DNA from 2 places in the Thaumasiovibrio clandestinus genome. Region 2 is predicted to be linked to the other one. Evidence: predicted binding sites of a transcription regulator. Region 2 holds the regulator's gene; the other holds the start of a gene.

Region 1 (5,915 bases), on a different contig from region 2:
CGAGTAAGTAGTAGAAAAATGGACGTAAGAGTGGCAATGCGAATAGGGCTAAGGCGTATATCTCTGGAACTTTGCCCGTCGAAGCGGTTAAAAAGATGACCGCAAAAACATCCTGCATTACCAAAAAGGCAATCGCGATAGCGCCGTAGGTTGCATTTAATTCGCCTTTTTCCTGTAATACTTTTACAGCAAACACGGTACTGGAAAAAGAGAGCGCAAAGCCGAGTAATAATAGCTCACTGAATACTAATGGTGCCAAGATAGTGATGCCCATTTTTTGCAAGGCAAATAATGCGGCCAGAAAAAAGAGGCTCGAAAGCAGATTATGCGCAGTGGCTCCTGCCCAAACACTGCGTTTTAGCAACAGTTTAATGTCGAGCTTTAATCCGATGGTAAAGAGAAGTAAGGTAACGCCGAGATCCGCAATGCTCTCTAGTAATGGCGAAGCGCTAAAGCCGAGTAAGCGCAGAATAAACCCAGCAATAAGGAAGCCAATCATAGGCGGAAGTTTACAGCGCAGTGCCAAAAAGCCTAAAAAGAAGGCAGAGGCAAGAAAAAGAAGTTCCATGATATTGAGTTGTCCCTGTCAACGATGCACTTATAGCACCTAGGTGCGGCAGGAACTATAGCATAAAGAGGCAAAGAATTGGCGGCTCTTTATGCTAATGAAAGAACGTTATTTGCTTGGTGATTCGAGCATTTTTTGCAATAAGACTCCATTAAGCATGGCACGTTTTATGATGGAGAAAGAGCCGATCGTTCGTTGACCGTATAAGTCTGAGGTTGCAATTTCTAGGTTCTGGTTAAAATTGCTTAGCGATTGTGTATGGATGCAGCGTTTAATTGCAGGAAACAATAACTCTTTTGCCTCTGTGATTTCACCAGCTAAGATAATTTTCTGCGGGTTAAACAAGTTGATGGTGATTGCAAGTGCTTTTCCCAGATGGTTTCCAACTTTAACAAGTACTTGTTTAGCAAGTTCATCGCCATTATTTGCGGCTTGGCAAACCCCTGCGATAGTTATGTTCTCGTGAGATTGAAGCTCACTGGCAAAGCCTTGTGCGAGCGCCTTTTCTACTTGAGCAATAATGGCAGGGTTGGCTGCAACGGTTTCTAGGCAACCAAAATTACCACATTGGCACTTATCTCCAAGAGGATCGATTTGAATGTGACCGATTTCGCCAACATTTCGATTATGACCAAGGAAAACTTGACCATTAACGATAATACCCGCACCAGTACCATTATGAACACTAACCAAAATAGAGTCATGACAGTCTTTGCTTGCACCAAAGTAGTGCTCTGCTAATGCTAACGCCCTAATATCATTGCCCACAAACGAGGTCACGCCAAAGACCTCTTTGAGCTCTTCGCCTAAAGAAAGACGATCAACTCGAATATTTGGCATGTACTCAACAATGCCTGTTTCTGGGTTGATAAGGCCGGGTAGGGTTACACCAATCGCGACGAGCTCTATAATATTGTGTTGATGTTGCTCGATAAAATCTTGAATTCGAGCAATAACCCCATTTACGAGTTCATGACTGTCTATGTAATTAAATTTGTCGCTACTGCTTTGTAGGGCTTTGCCGCTGAGATCATATAACGTGATATCAATATAGTTTCGTCCAATTCGAACACAGACGGCATGAAAGGGAGACGACTCTGTTGTGAGTGAAATGGCTCTTCGTCCCCCGGTTGAAGCTTGTTGCGCGACCTCTTTGATGAGACCGCGCTCCAATAATTGGCGGGTGATTTTGGTAACACTCGCAGGTGCAAGTTGACTGACTTCAGCGACTTGGATTCGAGATATCGGCCCTTGCTGGTCAATCAAGCGGTAAACCGCTGCACTGTTGAGCTGCTTTACTAAATCTACGTTACCTATTTGTCCGCCATTCTTCATTAATTTTTCTCGTATTCGCCGTTGACGATTGTCGCAAGAACAGTGAAGTTACGATCAAAAATAGTCATGTTGGCCACATGGCCTTTTTTGAGCATACCGAGTTTATTGTCGGTACCAATAGCGCGTGCTGGATAGAGCGTTGCCATTCGTAGAGCTTCGTCCAATGCGATGCCTGCATGTTCAACACAATTTTGAACTGCTTCAATCATTGTTAGTGCTGATCCACCAAGTGTGCCATTTTCATCAACACACTTCCCATCTCGGTAATATACTTTCTTGCCGACAAAAATAAAGTGATCCATATCAGCACCTGCTGGAGCTGTGGCATCGGTCACTAAAACCAGCTTGTCACCTTTCAATTTTTGTGCGATACGAATGTTTGCATAGTCAACATGATAGCCGTCAGCGATCACACCAGCATAGACATCAGGAGAGTCATAGATAGCACCAACCATGCCGGGCTCTCGCCCCATCATTGGTGTCATAGCATTGAATAAATGCGTCGCGAAACTGATTCCGGCATCAAATCCTTTACGTGCTTCTTTGTAAGTGGCATTGGTATGGCCTGCAGACACAACAACACCAGCGGTAGCGAGTTTTTCAATGTGCTCTGCTGGCGTTTGTTCTGGAGCAAGGGTCACCTTAGCAACGACATCGGCATTGTCACAGATATAATCAATCATAGCGTCGTTAGAACGGCGGATATAATCGGTGCTATGAATGCCTTTTTTCAATACGTTGAGATAAGGTCCTTCTAAATGTAGACCCAGAGAATGGTTCGCGTATTGGCTTTGATATTCACGCGTAGCGGCGATCGCTGCTTTCATGTCTTCGTCAGATGACGTGATCAACGTTGGCAAAAAGCTAGTACAGCCAGATTTTAGGTTTGCGCGATGCATTGTTTGCATCGTTTCTGCGGTGATTTCGTCATTGAGCATTACACCACCACAGCCATTTAGCTGTAAATCGATAAAGCCAGGGCTAATGTTGGCCCCTTGTAAGTCAATAACTTGTGTGTTCGGCGGTAGCTCATCGTGTTTAACGATTGAGTGGATAAGACCACCGTCCACTAGAACGGCGTGGTCATCCAGCACATCGCTACCGGTGTAGATTCGGCATTGGGTCAGCGCGTACATGGAATTATCCTTAAATGTTATTAATATTATCAGCTTCCAGTTCTTGGAAGTATTTTACAGTTTTAACTTTAAGCTCTTGTGTTGCAGGCTCATCACAAACAATTAAAGACTTAGGGTGTAGCTGAAGTGCCGAGACAGTCCAAAGGTGGTTAACTGAGCCTTCAACAGCAGCTTCTAATGCTTGTGCTTTACCGTGACCGGTAACAAGTATCATGATTTCTTCTGAGTCAAGCAACGTGCCAACACCAATGGTTAGCGCATATTTTGGTACTTGGTTGATATCACCGTCAAAGAAGCGCGAGTTAGCGATTCGCGTGTCTTCTGTTAATGTTTTGATGCGAGTGCGAGAAGCAAGTGAAGATGCTGGTTCATTAAAAGCGATATGACCATCATTACCAACACCGCCCATAAAGAGATGAATGCGACCATAAGATTTGATCTTCTCTTCATAGCGTTGACACTCGACGGTGATATCTTCAGCATTTCCGTTGAGGAGGTTAATATTTTCCTCTTGAATATCAACGTGATTGAAGAAGTTATTATACATGAAACTGCGGTATGACTCAGGGTGATCTGCAGGAATGCCAATGTACTCATCCATATTGAATGTGACCACGTGTTTAAAGCTTACTTCGCCTTGATTATAAAGCTCGATAAGGCGCTTATAAGTAGCGAGTGGTGTGCCACCAGTTGGCAGGCCAAGAATGAATGGGCGTTCAGCAGTTGGTTGATAAGCATTGATTCTATCTGCAATGTATCGAGCTGACCAAAGGCCTACGTCTGCTGATTTAGATAACGGGATTAGTCTCACGGTAATACCTCTTACATAGAAATTGATATCGGATCATGGTGTCCTTTCTGATTAATTTGAATCATAAAATAAGTTTTATGATCTGGCTAGCAAAATCATCGCTATTTGGTTGGTTCTGGTGATAATGATCACATTTAGGGAGGTTTTAATTTGCGGGGCGAAATTAAAAGAATACACTGCAGGTGACTTAATCGGATAACAAAAAAAAGTTATCGGCTAAAAATCTAAGAAACCACACAGGGGGAATGAAAGGTGAATATTCTTGGGTATCTTCAAAAACTAGGTAAAGCATTAATGCTTCCTATCGCAGTACTTCCAGTTGCAGCACTATTGCTACGTCTGGGTCAGCCTGATTTATTAGGCATTCCATTTATGGCGACAGCAGGTGGAGCAATTTTTGACCAGCTACCGTTACTATTTGGTTTGGGTATCGCAATTGGCTTGTCACATGATGGATCAGGTGCAGCAGGTCTTGCTGGTGCAGTGTCATTCTTTGTATTGACCGCCACAGCAACAAACATTAACGCTGATATTAATATGTCATTCTTTGGCGGTATTGTCGCTGGTGTTATTGCAGGCCACTCATACAACAAATTTTATAATACCCGTTTGCCAGAGTTTCTTGCATTCTTTGCCGGGAAGCGTTTAGTGCCTATTATGGCCGGCCTTATCGCGCTTGCGGTTGGTGCTGTTGCTGGTTTTGTATGGCCTTCTATCCAGTCAGGTATAGATGCATTCGGTCATGCAGTATCTGAATCAGGTGCAATTGGTCAATTCGTTTACGGTACATTGAACCGTGGTTTGATCCCTGTTGGTCTACACCATGTACTTAACTCGTACTTCTGGTTCGGCTTGGGCGAATTCCAAGGTGCAACGGGCGACCTTAACCGCTTCTTCGCGGGTGACCCAACTGCCGGGGTATTCATGGCTGGTTTCTTCCCAGTAATGATGTTTGGTCTTCCAGGTGCGGCACTTGCAATGTACCTAGCAGCGCCAGCTCACCGTCGTGCACAAGTTGGTGGCGCACTGTTCTCGGTTGCATTCTGTTCGTTCCTAACGGGCATTACAGAGCCTCTAGAGTTCATGTTTGTCTTCTTGGCACCTGCACTATATGCAATGCACGCAGTGTTCACGGGTCTGTCTCTTGTTGTTGCTAATATGTTTGGCACGCTACACGGCTTTGGTTTCTCGGCAGGTCTAATTGACTTTGTATTGAACTGGGGTCTAGCAACTAAGCCATTTACTCTACTGATGATTGGCCTAGCATTTGGTGCGCTTTACTTCTTTACCTTTAGTTTTGCAATCCGTGCATTCAACCTTAAGTCTCCAGGTCGTGAAGACGAGGAAGTTGAAGTTGGTGCGACCAATGTTGAAAACGGTGACCTAGCCCGTGAGTACCTAAGAGCACTTGGCGGTCGTGATAACCTAACAAACATTGATGCTTGTATTACACGTCTACGCTTAACGCTAAAAGACCGTTCTTTAGCTAACGAAGCAGAGCTTAAGAAACTGGGCGCGAAAGGTGTTGTTAAACTAGGTGATAACAACCTACAAGTTATTCTTGGTCCACTTGCTGAAATCATTGCAGGTGAAATGAAGAATATCCCAGCTGAGTAATAGCTGACAGATAGTCTGGCGGTCTCATTAAGAGACCGCTTCTTTATAGGGAGGTGATAACGTCTCTATAAAGAAGCGAGATGATAGGCATGAGTGTCGTTACCCCCGCTTTAACGAAGTAGAGACAACTTCAGATCAAAGACAACTGCTAAGTTTAACTTTGATAAATCGTCTATTCCTGAGTGAATGTTGTGTTTTTGGCTTTCGGTATGATTGCCTAAATTTTCTTTATCCCGCCGTTGGCGGGTTTTTTTTATCCAGATAGGCTCGAAACTGCCTCTAATAGTTGTGTCCATCGCTATTATTTGGGACGATAGGCAATTATCGCTATTTAAGACTGAATCACACGTGAGGTGTATTTGATGAGTGACTCTGATGCTCGTCCAACCAACTTTATCCGTAACATTATTGATACGGATTTAGACAGTGGCAAACATAACAACGTACA
Region 2 (5,915 bases):
GATTTGAGGATGTAAAACAAAACGACGGGAGAGAGGCCATGTTAGTGGTACGACCGATAATGGAAAGTGATTACCCAGCGCTGTTAGCGTGTGCTAAGGCGTCGGGACACGGTTTTACGTCACTGCCAGTCAGTGAAGAGTTACTGCGTAATCGAATTGCTCACTCGGTATACAGCTTTACCAAGCAGGTCACTCAGCCCGGCAATGAAGGTTATTTAATGGTCGCAGAAGAGACGGAGACAGGGGAGGTTGTCGGAACAACGGCGATTGAAGCTGCGATAGGGCTTGATGTGCCATTTTATAGCTACCACCTCTCTAAGGTGGTGCATGCGTCACCGAAGTTAGGGGTACATAATGTTGTAGAGGTACTAACGCTGGGTAATCACTACACGGGGTGTACTGAGATCTGCACCCTTTTTCTAAAGCCAGCGTGGCGTCAGGGTTTAAACGGCAAGTTAATGTCTAAATGCCGTTTTTTACTGCTGGCTGAGCACCCTGAACGCTTTTCCGACACGGTGTTTGCGGAGATGCGCGGGGTATCAGATGCCGAGGGAAATTCTCCATTTTGGGCGTGGCTGAAGGAGCATTTCTTCTCGATAGATTTTACATTAGCGGATCATTTAACCGGCATTGGCAAGAAAGGGTTTATCGCCGATTTAATGCCGAAGTTACCGATCTATGTCAACTTGCTGAGTCCAGAAGCACAGGCCGTGATAGGGCAAGTGCATAGCAACACGCTTCCCGCGCTACGTTTGCTCGAACAAGAGGGCTTTTCGTGCCGTGGCTATGTCGATATTTTTGATGGTGGTCCGACGGTAGAGTGTGCGCGTCGACATATTGAATCGGTGCGGCGCTCATTTCGGGCTAGTGTGGATATTGGTGAGCACAATAGCAATCAAGACTACTTGTTGTGTAATGGTCGTTTTGAAGGCTTCCGCGCCACGGTTGCCAAGGTGGCACTCGATTCGGAGTCGAACCGTGCAATTATGTCAGCGGCTGTTGCGCAAGCATTGCAAGTTGAAGCGGGCGATAGCGTCCGCTTGTTGGCTGTCTAGTAAGGAGTCAAGATGACGACACATTATATTGATGGTGCATGGGGTCCTGGTGTTGGCGAGCCTTTTCACTCCCTCAATCCGTTTACTCAGGCAGAAATATGGCACGGTCATGCCGCTGATGATAACCAAGTTGAGGCTGCGGTGACGGCAGCCCGCAAAGCTTTTCCGCTTTGGCGAGCGTTACCGCTGTTGGATCGTTTTGACTATTTATCCCGTTTTGCTGATTTACTGGAAATGCGCAAAGCGGAGTTGGCGGCGCTGATCGCGACAGAAACGGGAAAACCCTTGTGGGAAAGCTTAACGGAAGTGGTAGCAATGAAAGCCAAGATTGCCATCTCTTTGCAGGCGTATAAAGAGCGCAGCGGCGAGACAACCCATCAGCTCTCCGAGGGGCGCACGGTGTTGCGTCACCGTCCATTGGGAGTCTTGGCGATTTTTGGTCCCTATAATTTTCCCGGACACTTGCCGAATGGACATATTATCCCCGCATTGTTGGCGGGCAATACTGTGGTGTTTAAGCCGTCGGAGTTAACCCCACAAACGGCCGAATATATCGTGGGTTTGTGGCACGAGGTCGGATTACCTCGTGGGGTGCTCAATTTGACTCAAGGGCTAATGCCGACAGGTCAGGCTCTAGCCGGAAGCCCGAATATTGATGGGTTGCTATTTACTGGCAGTGCACGAACTGGGCATCTATTGCACCGCCAATTTGCTGGTCAGCCAGAGAAAATGCTAGCGTTGGAGATGGGGGGAAATAACCCTTTGGTGGTGACCACGGCATGTGGTGATATTGGCGCTTGTGTCGATACCATTATTCAGTCGGCTTATTTGAGCGCAGGGCAACGTTGCACCTGCGCTCGGCGTCTTTATATTCCCTATGGTGATGTAGGCGAGCGACTATTGACTACACTGATAGAGGCAGTAAGGAAAATTAAAGTTGGCGACCCATTTGACATGCCTGCGCCCTTTATGGGGCCGATGATATCCATAGATGCGGCACAAGCCATTATGCAGGCGCAGCAAGTGTTACTTGATATGGGGGCGACACCATTGGTGAAAGCGAGCCAGAGACAGGCGATCTTAACCCCTGCCTTACTCGATGTGACAGCTATCGACGCCTTGCCAGATGAAGAGTATTTTGGGCCATTACTGCAGGTGATTCGTTATCACACTTTTGATGAGGCGATAACAATGGCGAACCAGACTCGGTTTGGTTTGTCGGCTGGACTGCTCTCAACGGACGATGCGCAGTGGCATGAATTTATCGAACAGATCCATGCTGGGATTGTTAATCGAAATCGTCCACTCACGGGAGCCAGTAGCAGCGCCCCATTTGGTGGCCCAGGCGCGTCAGGTAATTTACGCCCTAGTGCCTACTACGCTGCCGATTATTGTGCGTACCCAATGGCGTCACTGGAAGCGGATCATGTGCAACTTCCTACACCACGCCTGCCGGGGTTATCCGACGAATAGGCCTGCTCGAAACGAGCGGCGACGGAGGCTTTATGTATCAAAGGATGTTTGAGTTGCTGTGGCAAGATTACGTTGAGCGTTTATGCCCATCGGCACAGAAGGTGCATCATTTACTGAGTGAGGGGGAGCCTTTACGCAATGATCACATTGCATTGCGCACCTTTAACTTGCCAGAGGTTGGTCTGGATGTGATTGCCGCGCCTTTCATTGCGATGGGCTATGTACATAGCGGTGAATACCACTTTGAACAGAAGAAACTTTATGCGGCACATTTTGAGCACCCTGATCCTCAAGCGCCAAAAGTGTTTATTAGTGAATTGCTGGTTGGGCAGTGCTCATGTGAGTTGCAACAAGCCGTACGGGCGTTGGTCGGCCAACTAAAAGCGCCACTTCCCCTGCACAGTGAGGTGCTGCAGCTAGGGCGTCCATGGTCACTGCCGTTGGATACCTATCAATTACTGGCGGCAGAGAGTGAGTATGCCGCTTGGGTTGCAGCCCATGGCTATGGGGCTAATCACTTTACCGTAAGTGTGAACCAGCTATCGACATTTGGTGATTTAGCGGCACTCAATTATTACCTTATGGAAAATGGCTTTGTTATTAACAGTGCAGGGGGAGAAATAAAGGGCTCAGAGAAAGTGATGCTGGAGCAATCTGCAACGATGGCTGATAAGGTGTTAGTGACGTTTGATGATGGTGAGTTGATGATCCCAGGTGGCTTTTATGAGTTTGCCAAGCGTTACCCTGATGGAAGGGGGAATTTGTATCATGGCTTTGTCACGGCATCCGCAGATAAGATTTTCGAGAGCACTTACAGTGTGACATCATGAGGGTCGACAACAAAAAAGCCAGTAGTTATGCACTACTGGCTCTTAAAACTGTCAGCGTACTTTAAGACGAGACATTACATCATGAGATGATTAACGCGTACCGTATACCACGATTGTTTTACCGTGTGCAGAGATTAGATTCTGCTCTTCTAGCATCTTCAAGATACGACCAACGGTTTCACGCGAACAACCAACAATTTGACCAATCTCTTGACGAGTAATTTTGATCTGCATGCCGTCTGGGTGAGTCATAGCGTCAGGTTGACGAGCAAGATTCAACAGAGTTTGTGCAATACGGCCAGTTACATCCAAGAATGCAAGGTCGCCAACTTTTTGGCTGGTGACTTGAAGACGGTTTGCCATCTGTGCAGATAGACGCATTAGGATGTCTGGGTTGACTTGGATCAGTTGACGGAATTTCTTGTAAGAAATTTCTGCAACTTCACAAGGTGACTTCGCTCGAACCCATGCTGTACGCTCTTGACCTTCTTCAAATAGCCCTAACTCGCCAATGAAGTCTCCCTGATTAAGGTAAGAAAGAATCATCTCTTTACCTTCTTCATCTTTGATAAGAACTGCAACAGAACCTTTTACGATGTAGTAAAGGGTTTCACCCTTTTCGCCTGCATGAATCAAAGTACTTTTTGATGGGTACTTATGAATATGACAATGAGATAGGAACCATTCTAAAGTTGGATCAGTTTGCGGTTTACCTGGAACCATATAAATAACTTCCTCTGCGTTTGTTGCCCTACAACGATATCCTTATAATTGAGGGGTAACTCAATGAATGCGGTGCGTTGTCTAGGATTACGAAGCCCGTCGCACAAATGCTGGCGTGCTTGCTAATTTTGTCCATTGAGTTTACCGTGTTTTGGCGCTCATTTCTTGATATAGATCGATCAGAAATGAGCATTTATTAGTCATAAGTGTGCACATGATCACACACTGACGAGATAGTTGGCATTTGCGGGAGAGTAGTATGCAGTCACGCGTGAAATGGGTAGAAGGAATGACGTTCTTAGGGCAGTCAGATTCTGGTCATAGTGTTGTAATGGACGGAAATGGTGGAGAAAAAGCCCCAAGCCCAATGGAGCTAGTATTGATGGCGGCGGGCGGCTGTAGCTCCGTCGATGTGGTTGACGGGCTAAAGAGTGCTGGTCAGCTTGTTAGTGGTTGTGAGGCGACATTAAGCTCAGCTCGTCGTGATGTTGCGCCACGTTATTTTACCGCGGTGAATGTCCATTTTATCGTCATAGGGCATCAGATTGACTCCAGTATTGTAGAGCGTGTTGTCGCTGAATCATTAGAGAAGTATTGCTCGGTTTGTTTAATGCTGGGTAAAGGCGTCGAAATGACCCATTCCTATGAGGTGATTGAGGCATAACCCACCGGAAAAGGCGAGGGGAGCCATCTCCTCGTTAACCAGCGCAGCATGACTGTCTTGCGGCACCAGCATTAAACGGGTTAGCCGACTTTGCCTGTTTCGATGAGGTTGTGAATTAACGGGCGCATGATTAGCTCCATCGCAAAGCTCATTTTTCCGCCAGGGACAACAATGGTATTGTGCCGTGACATAAATGATCCTTGTATCATGGAAAGCAGGTAAGGAAAGTCGACGTTTTTAATGCCTCGAAAGCGAATCACAACAAAGCTCTCGTCCAAGGAGGGGATGCCTTTTGCGTTGAGAGGGTTTGATGTATCGACAGTGGGGACGCGCTGAAAGTTGATATGCGTGCGTGAAAACTGTGGCGTGATATAACTCAGGTAGTCGTCCATGGAGCGGATAATTGACTCCGTTACGGCTTCGCGTGAATGCCCTCTGTCACGTGTGTCTCGTACAAATTTTTGAATCCACTCTAAGTTGACAATAGGTACCATGCCAATGAGCAGGTCGACATGTTGAGCAACATTGGTTTCGCCATCAACAATCCCACCATGTAGCCCTTCGTAAAAGAGGACGTCACTGTTGTCAGGGAGTGTTTGCCACGGGGTAAATGTGCCTGGCATCAGGTTATAAGGGACTGCCTCATCAAACGTGTGCAAGTAGCGGCGGAACTGCCCGGTGCCACTCTCACCATATTGGCGGAAAAAGCGTTCGAGTGCTTCAAAATCATTGGCAGCAGGGCCAAAGTAGCTGATGTGGCGCCCCTGCTCTTTAGCTTTGCGAATTTCGATATCCATTTCTGGGCGAGTAAAACGGTGAAAGCTATCCCCTTCAAGCCAAGCAGGCGTTATCTGCATCATATTAAACATTTTTCGAAACGCTTCTGACGTGGTGGTCGTTCCTGCGCCGGATGAGCCTGTTACCGCGATAATCGGATGCTTTGCAGACATATTTGGTCCATTTTATTCACATGGGTGAAGCATGTTATTAACAGTTTGGGCGGATAATATCAAGTGTCTGCAAGACTTCTGAGATCGCGGCGAAGTTTTATATCGACGCTTTCATGTAATTCAGAGTAAACAATGACCGCTTCGCCATTCTGCAGTAAGCCTTTTAGATTTGCGACTTTTTGGCTAAGGCTGAGTTCGGATTCACCGTAGTCGGTTCCTT

What was found. The regulator CRP, encoded in region 2, controls carbon source genes, mostly activating them, when cyclic AMP is high. The targets are predictions, from matches to a motif close to TGTGANNNNNNTCACA.
Region 1: nagE (N-acetylglucosamine-specific PTS transporter subunit IIBC) is a predicted target of CRP. The motif match lies at 3,968-3,983, and genes of this name have one in related genera.

Annotation. Positions count from the first base shown of each region.
Region 1 covers NZ_JBLBVL010000001.1:424,905-430,819, reverse strand. The annotation lists gene ACKLNH_RS02040 (cation:proton antiporter domain-containing protein) at 1-568, opposite strand, end outside; gene nagC (DNA-binding transcriptional regulator NagC) at 677-1,903, opposite strand; gene nagA (N-acetylglucosamine-6-phosphate deacetylase) at 1,903-3,039, opposite strand; gene nagB (glucosamine-6-phosphate deaminase) at 3,050-3,850, opposite strand; gene nagE (N-acetylglucosamine-specific PTS transporter subunit IIBC) at 4,103-5,467, shown strand; gene glnS (glutamine--tRNA ligase) at 5,830-5,915, shown strand, end outside.
Region 2 covers NZ_JBLBVL010000009.1:99,586-105,500, forward strand. The annotation lists gene astA (arginine N-succinyltransferase) at 39-1,055, shown strand; gene astD (succinylglutamate-semialdehyde dehydrogenase) at 1,068-2,528, shown strand; gene ACKLNH_RS13550 (DUF1338 domain-containing protein) at 2,561-3,358, shown strand; gene crp (cAMP-activated global transcriptional regulator CRP) at 3,449-4,081, opposite strand; gene ACKLNH_RS13560 (OsmC family protein) at 4,341-4,745, shown strand; gene ACKLNH_RS13565 (phosphoribulokinase) at 4,826-5,695, opposite strand; gene ACKLNH_RS13570 (YheU family protein) at 5,755-5,915, opposite strand, start outside.